Linked DNA regions of Cohnella abietis. The protein of the gene in region 1 binds, or shares a complex with, the protein of each later gene. Links are inferred from orthologs where the notes say so. Each region holds a gene or a part of one and is shown on either strand. Other genes may lie near its edges.

Region 1 (6,961 bases):
ACCAAATTGCTCGATATGCTGCAATATTTAATTCCCTTGTATCATAAAGAAGGTAAAAGCCAGGTCGTTATTGGAATTGGGTGTACCGGAGGAAAGCATCGTTCAGTAGCTTTGGCGGAATACTTAGGTCGTAGGCTAGGCTCAAGCGATACTGAGTTGGTACGAGTGAGCCACCGCGATTCCGATCGCGATCGGCAGGAGCTGAGGTGAGGCTATGAAGGATAAGCTGAATCTCGCCCGTAAACCGCGGATTGTCGTCATTGGTGGTGGTACGGGGCTATCTGTCATGCTGCGCGGATTAAAGCAGAAGCCGCTAGATATTACGGCTATTGTAACGGTTGCAGATGATGGAGGAAGCTCTGGTATTTTGCGGGAAGAGCTACAAATCCCTCCTCCTGGGGACATCAGGAACGTGTTGTCTGCTCTATCGGATACGGAGCCTTTATTAGCGGAGGTTCTCAAGTATAGGTTCTCGAACGGGACGGGGTTAGCTGGACATAGTCTTGGCAATCTTATACTTGCTGCGATGACAGACATAACCGGGGATTTCGTAACGGGAATAACCGAGCTTAGTCGAATATTTGCTGTTCGGGGGCGCGTACTGCCGGCGGCGAATCAAGCGATTGTACTAAAGGCCGAGATGGAAGACGGATCAATTGTCGTCGGGGAATCTCGGATTCCGAAATCAGGCTTGGCTATTCGTAAAGTATTTCTTGAGCCAGCTGACGTAGAGGCGCTTCCTGAAGCCGTTCAGGCTCTTCAAGAAGCAGATGCGATTCTTATTGGGCCTGGTAGCTTATACACGAGTATACTCCCCAACTTGATCGTACCTAAGCTAGCGGAAGCAATCATTCAATCGAATGCGGTTAAGCTATTCGTGTGTAATGTAATGACGCAGCCGGGAGAAACGGACAATTATTCCGTTAGCGACCATCTAGCTGCTGTTCATGCGCATATTGGCCACCATCTATTCGATTACGTTATCGTGAATGATGGAGAGATTCCTCCGCAAGTACAAGAGCTTTATGCAGAGAAGGGTTCAACTGCTGTGCATTTGGATTTGGAAGAAGTAACGAGCCGTGGATACAAGGTTATTGCAGATACACTTGTGCTGTTCCGAACCTATTTACGGCATGATGCTGCAAAATTAAGTAATCATATTTACCATCTGGTTGAGGATTGGATGTTGCGAAAGGGGTGAAAGGCATGTCATTTGCGGCGCTAACGAAAAAGGAATTAACACTGATTGAAAACGATAGCTGCTGTGAAAAGGCAGAGCTATCCGCTTTGATCAGGATGAATGGCACGATCTCGTTGACCAATAAACGGGTCGTCCTGGATATCGCCACCGAGAATGCCGCAATTTCACGCCGGATGTACACCCTTCTGAAGCGACATTTTAACGTAGTGACGGAATTGTTAGTTCGTAAGAAAATGAGGCTTAAGAAAAACAATGTGTATGTCGTGCGTGTACCTGCAGGTGCGGAAGCTATTCTGAACGATCTATCCATCGTTTCAGAAGGATTTCTCTTCCATCCAAGCATAGATAAGGATTTAGTCCGGAAATCATGCTGTAAAAAAGCTTATTTACGCGGGGCGTTCTTAGCAGGCGGTTCGGTAAACAATCCAGAAGGCTCCTCGTATCACTTGGAAATTTCTTCGATGTATGAGGAGCATTGCCAGGCGTTAGTAGATCTTGCTAATAAGTTTCATCTGAACGCAAGATTTATCGAACGTAAGAAAGGCTTTATTCTTTACATTAAAGAAGGCGAAAAGATCATCGAATTTCTAAGTCTTATCGGGGCGCACCAAGCCTTGTTCAAATTCGAGGATGTTCGTATCATGCGGGATATGCGTAATTCAGTTAATCGGATTGTCAATTGCGAGACGGCTAATCTTAACAAAACGATTGGTGCGGCAGTTAGACAAATAGACAACATCAAGCTTCTGTCCAAGGAAGTGGGCTTAAATAATTTGCCTGATAAGCTACGCGAGGTAGCTGAGGTAAGGCTCCAGCATCCGGATATTAACTTAAAGGAAGTCGGAGATTTGCTTAAAGGACAGGTTAGTAAATCGGGCGTAAACCACCGACTTAGGAAGCTTGATGAGTGGGCAGAAAAAATCCGGAATGGCGGAGCATAATCCGTATGGCGTATTTGTTCATATCAATGTTATAATAGTAAAGAAACTATAGCACGGGGGTCCCGATTAGCGGGACGAAATAAAGACAGGGGGTATCCGGTCCATGACGAGACAGCCGGTGGTAGTTCGGCTTAAAACGGGTCTTCACGCCAGACCGGCGGCACTATTCGTGCAGGAAGCCAATAAATTCTCCTCAGACGTCTTCGTGGAGAAGGATGAGAAAAAAGTAAACGCGAAAAGCATCATGGGTATTATGAGCCTAGCGATCAGCTCCGGTACGGAAGTAGCGATCAGCGCGGAAGGTTCCGACGCAGAGCAAGCTGTAACCGCTTTAGTGCAGCTTGTAAGCAAAGAAGAGCTGGAGAACCAATAAGTACCAATTATGCAAAGCTCCCGCAAGGGGGCTTTTTGCATTTAATAGCATCCGTTGAAACATTTGGATGGTCTAATGCGTTAGATGGTAAACGGGAAAAAAAGGAGAAATGAGAGTAATGGGACGACATCATTTGAAGGTGCTAGTAGTTGCTGCTGCTGTAGTAATTGGATCTGTTGGATTGGTTAGAGGGGGTGGCGATATCGTTTCAGCACAGTCTGTACCTGCGGTAACATCGGCGGCCTATACGATCACTGTAGGAGCAACGGGGACAATTAAGGTAGAGCCAGATGTCGCTTATTTGAGCTTGGCAGTTGAATCTCAGGGATCGAAGGCTTTGGAAGCCCAGCAAGCGAATGCGGATAAGTTCGCTGCAGTAGAGAAGACGTTATACGAGAAGTTCTCAATCGATAAGAAGGATGTCAAAACAACAGGCTTTGGCGTTCAGCCGGACTATGATTACACAGAGAAGGAAGGGCGTGTGCTGAAGGGTTATGTTGCAGTTCACTCCGTTCAAGTGACGTACCGTAAGATTACAGAAATCGGTAAGCTACTCGATGCTCTAACGGCATCGGGCGCTAATCGATTGGATGGTGTACAATTCGGCACGGAGAAGAATGACCAATATGAGCTAGAGGCGCTTAAGAAAGCAATGGCTAATGCTTCGAAAAAAGCAAATGTACTTGCAGCCTCTTCCAACCGCAAATTAAAAGGGGTACTTAATGTTGTACAGGGAGATGTTTCTAACATCCCGATTGTGTATGGGATGGAAGCAGCTAAGGCGCAGATGAGTGATATGCTTGGTGGCTCATCCACATCCGTGCAAACGGGACAGATTGAGATCCGCGCGAATGTAACCGTGCAATACGAAATGAAGTAGTTGATTTATGTGCGATATGATTGGAGAAGAGGCGGGGACTTGTTCCTTCGCCTCTTCTTTGTGTTCATTAAAGATCAGCTGCAAGTGAGGGATGGAAAAATAAAAACCGCCAACCTATGAGGAGGGCGGTGACGATTAAGGGGCGCAGTAGTTTGATTATGCTTCCTTGTAATGACTTATTTGGCGAATGGAGAGTGCCTCTTCCAATAATTCAATGAATTCATCGGATAAGTTCATTTTCTTGGCTTCCCTATAAACCTCAAGAAGGTGTTCGTCTTTCAATGGGCGTAGCAATGACGCTTTATCACTTAATCTGCGTGCAGCCACCATGTCGATGTGGCCTTCATTGATGTTTCGATAAGGCGCGTTGTCTTCATTTGTATTGGTCACAAGGTACGGATAGGACCGTTCAGGCATAAAGATCCCTCCCTCTCTTCCAGAGTTCCTAAGAGATAACTAGAATTGGAGGTAATTGGTATAACCTCATAAAACAGTTTACCATGGATTGTCCGCCTAGCAGAGAGGGTATTCAAAGTTTTGAATTTATGTTGACACATGCATTAAGTTGTGTTAAATCAGGGTTGTCTTGTGGCTAAGTTTTCTTGAGGCAAAAATTTTTGGTGAAATTTATATCTTATACCGCAAAAGGGGGGGGCCATCCTAGAAATAACGCACTGAGGGCTACTAAGAGTCGAGGATTCTGGGACTTTTCTAGGAATAACGCACTGAGGGCTACTAAGGATCGAGGATTCTGGGACTTTTCTAGGAATAACGCACTGAGGGCTACTAAGGATCGAGGATTCTGGGACTTTTCTAGAAATAACGCACTGAGGGCTACTAAAAGTTGAGGATTCTGGGACTTATCTTGGAATAACGCACTGAGGGCTACTAAGGATCGAGGATTCTGGGACTTTTCTAGAAATAACGCACTGAGGGCTACTAAGGATCGAGGATTCTGGGGATTTTTCCGAAAGAACCATAATAATACGAAAAGAAGCCGCCCATAAGTGAACTTACGAGTGGCTTCTTTAAGGTTTACTCTAATAAGATGTGAGTTTAAACGACCTTGTCGATTACTTTGTCGATGAGGCCATACTGCTGGGCAACTTCTGCTTCCATGAAATTGTCGCGGTCTGTATCCTTCTCAATACGTTCCAAAGGCTGACCTGTACGTTCTGACAGAATGCCATTCAATTTATCTCTTAGCTTCAGAATCCGTCGAGCCCGAATTTCAATGTCACTGGCTTGACCTTCTGCACCACCAAGTGGCTGGTGAATCATCACTTCACTATTAGGAAGTGCGAAGCGCTTGCCTTTGGCGCCTGCTGCAAGCAGGAATGCTCCCATTGATGCGGCCATACCGACACAGATTGTAGAAACATCTGGTTTGATGAACTGCATGGTATCGTAAATGGCCATACCGGAAGTGATGGAGCCGCCGGGGCTGTTAATGTAGAGGTGGATGTCTTTTTCTGGATCTTCGGCTGCTAGGAACAGCAGCTGGGCGATGATAGAGTTGGCAACCACGTCATTCACCTGAGTACCTAAAAATACGATTCGATCTTTGAGTAAGCGGGAATAGATGTCGTACGCCCGTTCTCCTCTGTTGGTTTGCTCGACAACCATAGGCACAAAACTCATGTTTGACGTCCCTCCTCATGTTTTGGTTTTATAATCATAGCGAATCTGCAGGTAAAAGTCAAAGAAAGTCAAAGAGGCTTTTGAAGGAAACTTATAGGTAGTGATAAACCGCATATAAGGGGCCGAGAATCAAAAAAACCGACCGTATGGAACGGTCGGTTGTGCTGTATGCTATTGGTTGGAGAAATAAAATTTGGCGCGCCCGTGAGGAATCGAACCTCAATCTCAGCCTTCGGAGGGCTGCGTCATATCCGTTGGACCACGGGCGCTCGTTTAGTACAGCAAGAGTTATTATATGTGATACGGTGTTAAAAAGCAAGAGAAAACGGGCTCTTATATTTGATAATTTCGTGTACGGGAGGTCTTGCAACTATGAGGAAAATTCGTTAAAATGAAGGTGGGACTTAAAAAGGGGTGGCGGGACGATTTACGTCCAACTAAGTAGTGAGCTTGCTACCGCTTAAAGCCATTCGGTCTCAGGAGGATACACGGAGAGAATGCGGGAAATCGTTGAGATTCAGAAGAAGCTACTCCCTGATCTTCTGCAGGTGATGGAAAAAAGGTACCAAATTCTGCACCGGGTATACATGACGGGTACAATTGGTCGTCGCACGCTTGCTTCTAGCGTCGATATGACGGAGCGGGTGCTACGAACAGAGCTTGAGGTTCTACGTGCACAAGGGCTGTTAGATACAGCAACGGCGGGTATGACACTTAGCGATAGCGGACGCCAGCTTGTAGAAGATATGGAGCCGATCGTTAAGGAATTGTTCGGGCTATCGGATTTAGAAGAAAAGGTACGTGCAGCGTTCGGATTAAATAAGGTTATTATTGTAGCAGGCGACTCAGACACTTCCGACCATATTAAAATGGAGCTCGGAATGGCTGGAAGCCGAGTGCTACGGGATAGTCTTTCGCCAGGGGATGTCGTTGCGGTAATGGGTGGTTCTACGATGGCTCGCATGGCAGCGCAATTCGCAATGCCATCACAGCTGAAGGAAAACTGGTTCGTACCTGCTAGGGGCGGCTTGGGTGAAAGTGTTGACTATCAGGCAAATACAATTGCCTCGGAGTTAGCTAAGCGTACAGGAGCACGATATCGTATGCTCCACGTACCCGATCATCTAAGTGAGGAAGCATATAAGACGATCATGCAGGACCCTAATGTAAGTGAAGTGGTCGACATGATACGCGGTGCAAGGATTGTCGTACATGGCATTGGTGATGCTGCAACTATGGCAAGACGCCGTAAGCTCAATAATGAGACTATGGATGAGCTTGTAAAAGATGGAGCACTTGCGGAAGCCTTTGGTTACTATTTTGATCGTAACGGCAAAGTCGTACATCGAATGGCAACAGCTGGCTTGCGTCTGGAGGACATTGAAGCTGCGGGTATTGTCATCGGCATCGCAGGCGGGAAAAGCAAGGGCGAAGCGATCGCATCAGTTATGAGGTTTGGGCATGACGATATACTTGTTACGGATGAAGCTGGAGCTATAGAAGCTTTACGACATGTATAATTGGTTACATTAAGTTTTAACAGCTGTAATAGGGTAATCCTATTTAATAGTGATCTCGGCGCTTACGGCGCCTGATATATAGATCAAAAAAAAGATAGTTATTCCAAGGAGGAAACCAATCATGGCAGTAGTAAAAGTTGGTATTAACGGATTTGGACGTATTGGACGTAACGTATTCCGCGCATCTCTAGGCAACCCGAATGTAGAGATCGTTGCGATCAACGACCTGACTGACGTTAACACGCTTGCTCACCTTCTCAAATATGATACAACTCACGGCAAATTGGACGGAACGGTTGAAGTGGGCGAAGGCGCACTTATCGTAAACGGCAGAACAGTTAAAGTATTCGCTGAGCGTGATCCTGGTAACCTGCCTTGGTCTTCTGTAGGTGCTGAAATCGTTGT
Region 2 (6,857 bases), 5.9 Mb from region 1 along the record:
TATATTACCGGTTAATGGGGTTGGATTTCCGAGTATATTCAAAGGCATGGAGAAGTCATTGAGCTCGCTATTTGGCTTTGAAATTCTTCTCCTCTGTTATCCCAATGTGATAGGTGTAAGCAAAAAAATCCTCAAAGCAGCAATGTTTGGTAATATATTCTCTACCTGTATATATAGTTTCCTTGTGTTCACCTGTTTAATTGTCTTCAGCCCCGAGGAGCTTCGAGTCATTCCGCAGCCGGTCTTGTATATGGTGAAATCACTATCGTTCACCGTATTTGAGCGTGCCGATCTCTATTTCTTAACGATATGGGTAGTTGTTGTGGTTTCAACAGTTATATCCTATCTGTTCATGTCGGCCAAATCGGTATCTACACTGTTTGGCAAGAAGAAGCATGCGGGCTCTGTTCCGGTAGTCGCTCTTATTATTTTAATAATTTCGCTCATCCCTCATAACCAAGAAATGGTAAACATGCTGCAAAATATCGTAGCTGGTATTGCCGCTGTCGCCATCATTGTGGTTCCCCCTATTTTGTTAGGTATCTCTTACCTGTTAAAAATTAAAGGAAAGGAACAGACCAAAGGATGAGAAGGAATCTAAATGGGGTGATAATAGCGGTAATTATCCTTATGCTGTGTGGTTGCTGGGATCAGAAGCTACTGAAGAATGAGAGAAATGTAAGTATTGGAGGATTGGACCAAGGGCCTCATGGGTTGCTTAGGGCAACAGTATCCCTTAGGGATATCGCGGTTACAGAAGCTGGCAACAAGGATACGAGTGAGGTTCACACTGTACTGGCAAGAACCACGGAGCATGCTAGGGAGTTAGTTAACCAGGAAGTATCAGGGGGGTATTCTCCCGCCAAAATGCGTGTGCTTCTGCTAGGTGAACCTCTCGTAAGAAATCATGACGTAATGCCTTATCTAGATGTGTATTATCGGGATTCTAAGAGTCCATTAAATGCCAGAGTTGCTGTAACAAAAGGGGATACAGAGGATTTAATTCGAATTAAGCAAGTCGGTTTGAAGACAATTGGTTTGTATACGGATGATCTACTGAATAGCATGGAGCAATCGACGGCCGTTCCTCACGTTGATATTCAGACACTTCACCCGTTAGATCGTGGATTCGACTTCTCGCTCCCTTATTTAATTATTCGTGAAGGTGTGCCGACGGTTAGTGGGATAGCTTTGTTTGATGGAATTAAGATGACGGAAACGTTAAACTTGGATGAATCGAAGCTCTATATGTTGTTGTCCAACATGAAAAACAAGACGGCTACAATAACTAAGAAATCGGTAGATAAAAATAGAACAGATAGCTATGATTATGTAACTATTGATGTCCGAAAATTAAAGCGTAAGTTCAAGGTGACCGTCTCGGACAATCAGGAAATTAAAGTAAAGCTTCAATTGAAGCTAAGAGTCAGTGTTGTGGAGGATCCGAGCAATCATTTGTACCATATGAGCGTCATGCATAAACTGGAGAAGCTCTTGTCGGAACAGCTGACGGATGAAGCGAAAGCGATTGTTCAGAAAATGCAGAGGGCAGGACACGATGGCTTTGGTATAGCCAGGAGACTTATGGCATATCATCCCAAGCTTTGGAAGCAAATAGATTGGAAAAAAGAGTATCCGGAGGTTCAGTTCGATACGAGAGTTTTAGTTGAAATTGCAAATACTGGGATTACACAGTAATAGGGAGGATAATGCTTGCCCCTGAGAGAATATCTATGGATTGGAACAGTCAGATCGGAGCAGATGGATAGGGAAAATCTGATTGGACAAATGGATATGAAACGAGTGGAGGGGTACGGATGACAACAGTGACGTTAGAGGGGATTATGGACAAGCTAGAGCAAATGGGAACGGAGCAGACGAAAAAAACCTTCCTACGTCATGGAGCACAGGAGCCTTTTTTTGGAGTAAAGGTAGGAGACATGAAGAAGCTAGTTAAAGACGTGAAGAAGGATCAGAATGTGGCGCGCGCGCTCTATACAACAGGGAATAGCGATGCTATGTATTTAGCAGGCTTGACCGTTAACCCAAAGACGGCAACGAAAGAGATGCTGCAAGATTGGGTAGGGAAGGCTTATTGGTACATGATTGCGGAATATACAGTGGCCGGGATTGCAGCGGAGAGTCCGTATGCAGTTGAACTGGCTCTGGAGTGGATAGAATCACCTAACGAACAGATAGCGACATGTGGCTGGAGTACCTATGCCAATTATATATCTATCACCCCAGATGACCAGTTGAACATGGGAGAGATCGAATCGTTGCTCCAACGGGTAGAAGAGGGGATTCACGAGGAACGTAATCGTGTTCGGTATAATATGAATACTTTCCTTATTGTGGTAGGCAGCTACGTAGCTCCGCTACACGATGAAGCGATCAGAATTGCCAGCGTAGTCGGTAAGGTTCATGTGAATGTTGGCCAGACAGCGTGCAAGGTGCCGTTAGCCACTGACTATATCAACAAAGTCAAACAGATGGGGCGTCTCGGCAACAAGAAAAAAACCTGTATTTGTTGAGGGAGCGCGCCGCGCCGGACCAGATGCACGAAATAATCGAGCATCTCTGCCCAATGGAGCCCCCTGTCGGACCAGTAGCACGAAATAATCGAGCATCTCTGCCCAATGGAGCCCCCTGACGGCCCGTAGTACGAAATAATCGAGCATCTCTGCTCAAAACAAGCCTGTCGTCGGGCCAGTTAGACGAAATAATCGAGCATCTCTGCCCAAAGGAGCCCCCTGTCGGACCAGTAGCTCGAAATAATCGAGCATCTTGCCCAAAACGAGCCTGTCGTCGGACCAGTTACACGAAATAATCGAGCATCTTGCCCAAAACGAGCCTCTCGTAGGCCATTTGCACGAAATAGTCGAGACTACATTCGCAAGCCATCATAACATTCTGTCAACAGCTTTCATGACGAAAGCTGTTTTTCCTTTGATTGAACTTGAAAGCGCTTTCGTATTATGATAATTACAGAGTTAAAGAGCAAAATAAGATAGGCCAAAAGTTAGGGAGGTTATAAATCAATGAGTCAGAATGTCAGCCAACAAAAAGCTTCCGAACAAGGCTTAAAAGTCGCCATTCAGAAGTTCGGCAGATTTCTGAGCGGGATGGTCATGCCGAATATCGGGGCATTTATTGCATGGGGTTTAATAACAGCTATGTTTATACCGACAGGCTGGTTACCGAACGAGAGCTTGGCTTCGCTCGTCGGACCTATGATCACATATTTATTGCCGCTTCTGATCGGATACACCGGTGGGAATATGATACACGGAGCGCGCGGCGGGGTTATTGGTGCCGTGGCCACAATGGGAGTAATCGTTGGCTCAGACATTCCAATGTTTCTTGGCGCAATGATTATCGGCCCGTTCGGGGCTTGGGTTTTGAAGAAGTTTGACAAATCAATTGATGGGAAAATACCATCAGGCTTCGAAATGTTGGTTAACAACTTCTCGTCTGGAATCATTGGCGGTCTTCTAGCGCTTGTTGCGTTCAAAGGAATCGGACCGGTCGTGGAAGCGATCAGTAAAGGCTTAGCAAATGGAGTGCAAGCGCTGATCGATGCTGGATTGTTGCCTCTGGCGAACATTATCATCGAGCCAGCTAAAGTATTGTTCTTGAACAATGCGATCAATCACGGGGTGCTCAGCCCGATCGCGCTTGACCAAGCGACGAAGGTCGGGAAATCGATAATATTCATGCTCGAGTCCAATCCCGGACCCGGACTAGGTATTCTGCTCGCATATTGGCTTTTCGGTAGGGGCTCGGTTAAGCAATCGGCGCCAGGGGCAGCCATTATTCATTTCTTCGGCGGGATTCATGAAATTTATTTCCCGTATATCTTAATGAATCCGCGATTAATTCTTGCAGCGATTTCGGGCGGTGTAGTTGGAACGTTCACCTTTACGATTTTCGGAGCAGGGCTTGTCGCCACTCCTTCACCGGGAAGTATTTTCGCTTACATTGCTATGACGCCGAAAGGCGGACTGCTGCCCGTACTAAGCGGAGTTCTTACAGCGACTATCGCTTCGTTCTTAGTTGCTTCGCTTCTGTTAAAAACAACGAAGAAAACGACAGAGGATGATCTAGAAGCTGCAACAGCAAAAGTAAACGAAATGAAAGCCCAGTCCAAAGGGGTTAGTGCTCCAGCTTCGACAGGAGTGGTAAAAGCCAATTCCGAGGTAGACAAAATTGTTTTTGCTTGCGATGCCGGAATGGGCTCAAGCGCGATGGGCGCTTCGATTCTTCGCAAAAAAATGAAAGATGCAGGGGTGCAGGTGACCGTCACCAATACGGCTATTAGTGACATTCCAGGAGATGCAGATATCGTGATCACTCATCAATCTTTGACAGACCGTGCAAGATTGAAGGCTCCGAGCTCCGAGCATATTTCGATTGAAAATTTTCTCAAGAGCCCTGCGTACGAGGAGTTAGTAAGCAGATTAAGTAAATAATAAATAGAAGCGTAACGCAGGCGTATATGACGTCGGCGTTACGTTCATTTTCTTAAAGAGGGGGCTGCCGGATGATGAAAGTGTCCAATAGACAAAGACAGATATTGGAAGTGCTACTGAACCGGCAGGGGGAAGTGACTGCAGGCCAGCTTGCACAAGCTGTCCAGATCAGCGCTAGAACCGTTCATCGGGAGCTGCAGGAGCTTGAGCCTGATCTCAACTCCCACGGCCTATCTTTAGTTAAGAAATCCGGCTTTGGAATTATTGTTGAAGGCGATGAGCAGAGCTTGAATCGATTTCAATCCGAGCTTCGTCAATCCGAAACCGAGACCTATTCGCCCCATGAACGTAAGCTGCTCATGCTTTGTTTGCTTCTAGATGAAGAGGAGCCGATTAAGCTGTTCTCGCTAGCTCGTGAAGCACAGGCTGCAATTCCCACAATCAGCCGTGATTTAGAGGAGCTTGAGCCTCAATTGATGAATGGCGGTCTGCAGCTCGTCCGAAAGCGTGGATATGGCGTAGAAATTACCGGTTCAGAAATTGCAAAACGTAGCTTTGTCGTCAAGCTGGCGGAAGATTATTTGGATCATTCGGATTTCTTCGGAGCTCCGTCGGGACAGACGGATTTGTGGCCCACAACGCGGAAATTACTGCATCTGGTCGGCCAAGATATGTTTATGGCTATCGAGCAGGCTTTATTTCAGCACAGTAAAGAGTGGCTTAAGAGACTTAAGGAATCGGATTATACGCGATTGCTCATCCGGCTTTCCGTAGCGATTAGTCGGATAAAGCGAGGTCATCTCATTCAACCTTCCGTTAACGGGAACTCATCCGGACAACTTGCGGCGACAAGTTTTGAAAGCTTAAGCCAAGTTACACAATCATTAGGGATGGGGGAGTTGCCCGATGATGAGATAGCGTATTTGCAGTTGCTATTTGATGAGGCAGAGCACAAGGCCCGGAATAACTCCGCCGTTATTTTTGACGAAAAGGGACTGGAATTGGCCGAGCAAACGGCGGGGTTTATTCGGCTGATGGAAATGGAGACAGAAACGCCTTATAGCAAGGATAGATCGCTGCTGGCCGGATTGATAAGTCATTTAGGTCCCGCCATTAGGCGTCTTCGAGAAGGGGAATCCATTCGGAATCCGTTGCTAGCTCAGATTAAGAAAGACTATGAGGTCCTCTTCGATGCCGTGCGTAGAAATGCGGAAGAGATATGGATCGACATTGCCATACCTGACGAAGAAATCGGTTATCTGGTTATGCATTTCGGGGCCGCTGTCGAAAGGTGGAAGCTGACTCCGGGCAATGTTCGGGTACTGCTCGTGTGTACGAGTGGAATCGGTTCATCAAAGCTGCTTGCGGTACGCATTACTAAGGAAATTCCGCAAGTTCAGCTATTAGGCCATTACTCCTGGTATGAAGCCTCGCGAATGCCGCAGGATCGTTATGATCTTATTGTCTCTACAGTAGATCTCCCGATAGAATCGGAACGTTACATTAAGCTAAGTCCGCTGCTGACACGGGAAGAGGCGGAAAAGCTGAGATTGCATGTCCGAGAGCTGGCTTTATCGCTGAGTTCATCTTCTAGTGCTGTGAAAGTTAAGGAGCAAGGAGCTTGGGAACGTCTGCAATTGATGAAAAGATATACTTCCGAGATGATCGTTATTTTGGAGCAGTTTCAAGTTTATCGTCTAGCCGAGGATCATGAATTTCCAGATTTGCAAAGCTTATTGGTGAGTCTACTTGATATGATGTCGTTAGAAATGGATTCGCAAATCAACACGAAGCTTGCCAAGCAGCTTGTCGATCGTGAAGCTCAGGGGAGCGTGATCATCCCAGATACTAAGCTGGCACTGCTCCATACCCGAAGCGAATGGGTAAGCAAACCAGTTATTTCTTTGTTTAACCTTAAAAATCCGATTTATCTGGGTCAAGATTCTATATGTGAAGTGAGACAGATTTTCCTTATGCTTGCCCCAGTTGATCTAAATAAGCCGGCGTTGGAAGTATTGAGCGAAATTAGCGCGATGCTGCTGCTACCGGAAATGGTTAAACAGCTTGAAGACGGAAATACGGAAACGATCCGCGCATTCATTTCACGAAATATGGAAGCATACATGAAAACAAAATTAGAATGGAGAGAACCATCATGAGCATACTGACGAAGGATAAAGTGAAACTAAACGTAAAGGTGAAAGACAAATATGAAGCTATCCGACTAGCCGGGCAATTGCTCGTTCAAGCAGGACACGTTCCAGAACAATACGTGGAAAAAATGATTGAGCGGGAGAACGTATCTTCTACCTATCTTGGGGGAGGACTTGCGATGCCGCACGGAACGAACGATTCCAAAGAGCTAATTCGCTCGACGGGGATGTC

The links.
Region 2: the proteins of KCTCHS21_RS02630 (region 1) and KCTCHS21_RS28600 are in contact, whole or in part, in an NMR structure (PDB 1J6T), measured with the Escherichia coli proteins. The link is inferred for Cohnella abietis from one-to-one orthologs.

The regions. Positions count from the first base shown.
Region 1 is NZ_AP019400.1:611,168-618,128, forward strand. The notes cover bases 944-3,880. They hold KCTCHS21_RS02630 (HPr family phosphocarrier protein), read left to right. Parts: upstream 944-2,245; coding sequence 2,246-2,515; downstream 2,516-3,880. Other genes in these bases: KCTCHS21_RS02620 (gluconeogenesis factor YvcK family protein), read left to right, coding at 944-1,201; whiA (DNA-binding protein WhiA), read left to right, coding at 1,207-2,142; KCTCHS21_RS02635 (SIMPL domain-containing protein), read left to right, coding at 2,634-3,395; sda (sporulation histidine kinase inhibitor Sda), read right to left, coding at 3,552-3,812. Outside these bases: RNase adapter RapZ, read left to right, coding at 1-210; more of KCTCHS21_RS02620, read left to right, coding at 215-943; ATP-dependent Clp endopeptidase proteolytic subunit ClpP, read right to left, coding at 4,452-5,036; KCTCHS21_RS02655 (sugar-binding transcriptional regulator), read left to right, coding at 5,534-6,556; gap (type I glyceraldehyde-3-phosphate dehydrogenase), read left to right, coding at 6,678-6,961.
Region 2 is NZ_AP019400.1:6,517,247-6,524,103, reverse strand. Bases 2,424-5,256 are described here. They hold KCTCHS21_RS28600 (PTS mannitol transporter subunit IIBC), read left to right. Parts: upstream 2,424-3,041; coding sequence 3,042-4,472; downstream 4,473-5,256. Other genes in these bases: KCTCHS21_RS28595 (BglG family transcription antiterminator), read left to right, coding at 4,544-5,256; KCTCHS21_RS28605 (DNA alkylation repair protein), read left to right, coding at 2,424-2,534. In the rest of the region: KCTCHS21_RS28615 (GerAB/ArcD/ProY family transporter), read left to right, coding at 1-589; KCTCHS21_RS28610 (Ger(x)C family spore germination protein), read left to right, coding at 607-1,698; more of KCTCHS21_RS28605, read left to right, coding at 1,827-2,423; more of KCTCHS21_RS28595, read left to right, coding at 5,257-6,631; KCTCHS21_RS28590 (PTS mannitol transporter subunit IIA), read left to right, coding at 6,628-6,857. UniProt on the Escherichia coli protein: The phosphoenolpyruvate-dependent sugar phosphotransferase system (sugar PTS), a major carbohydrate active transport system, catalyzes the phosphorylation of incoming sugar substrates concomitantly with their translocation across the cell membrane.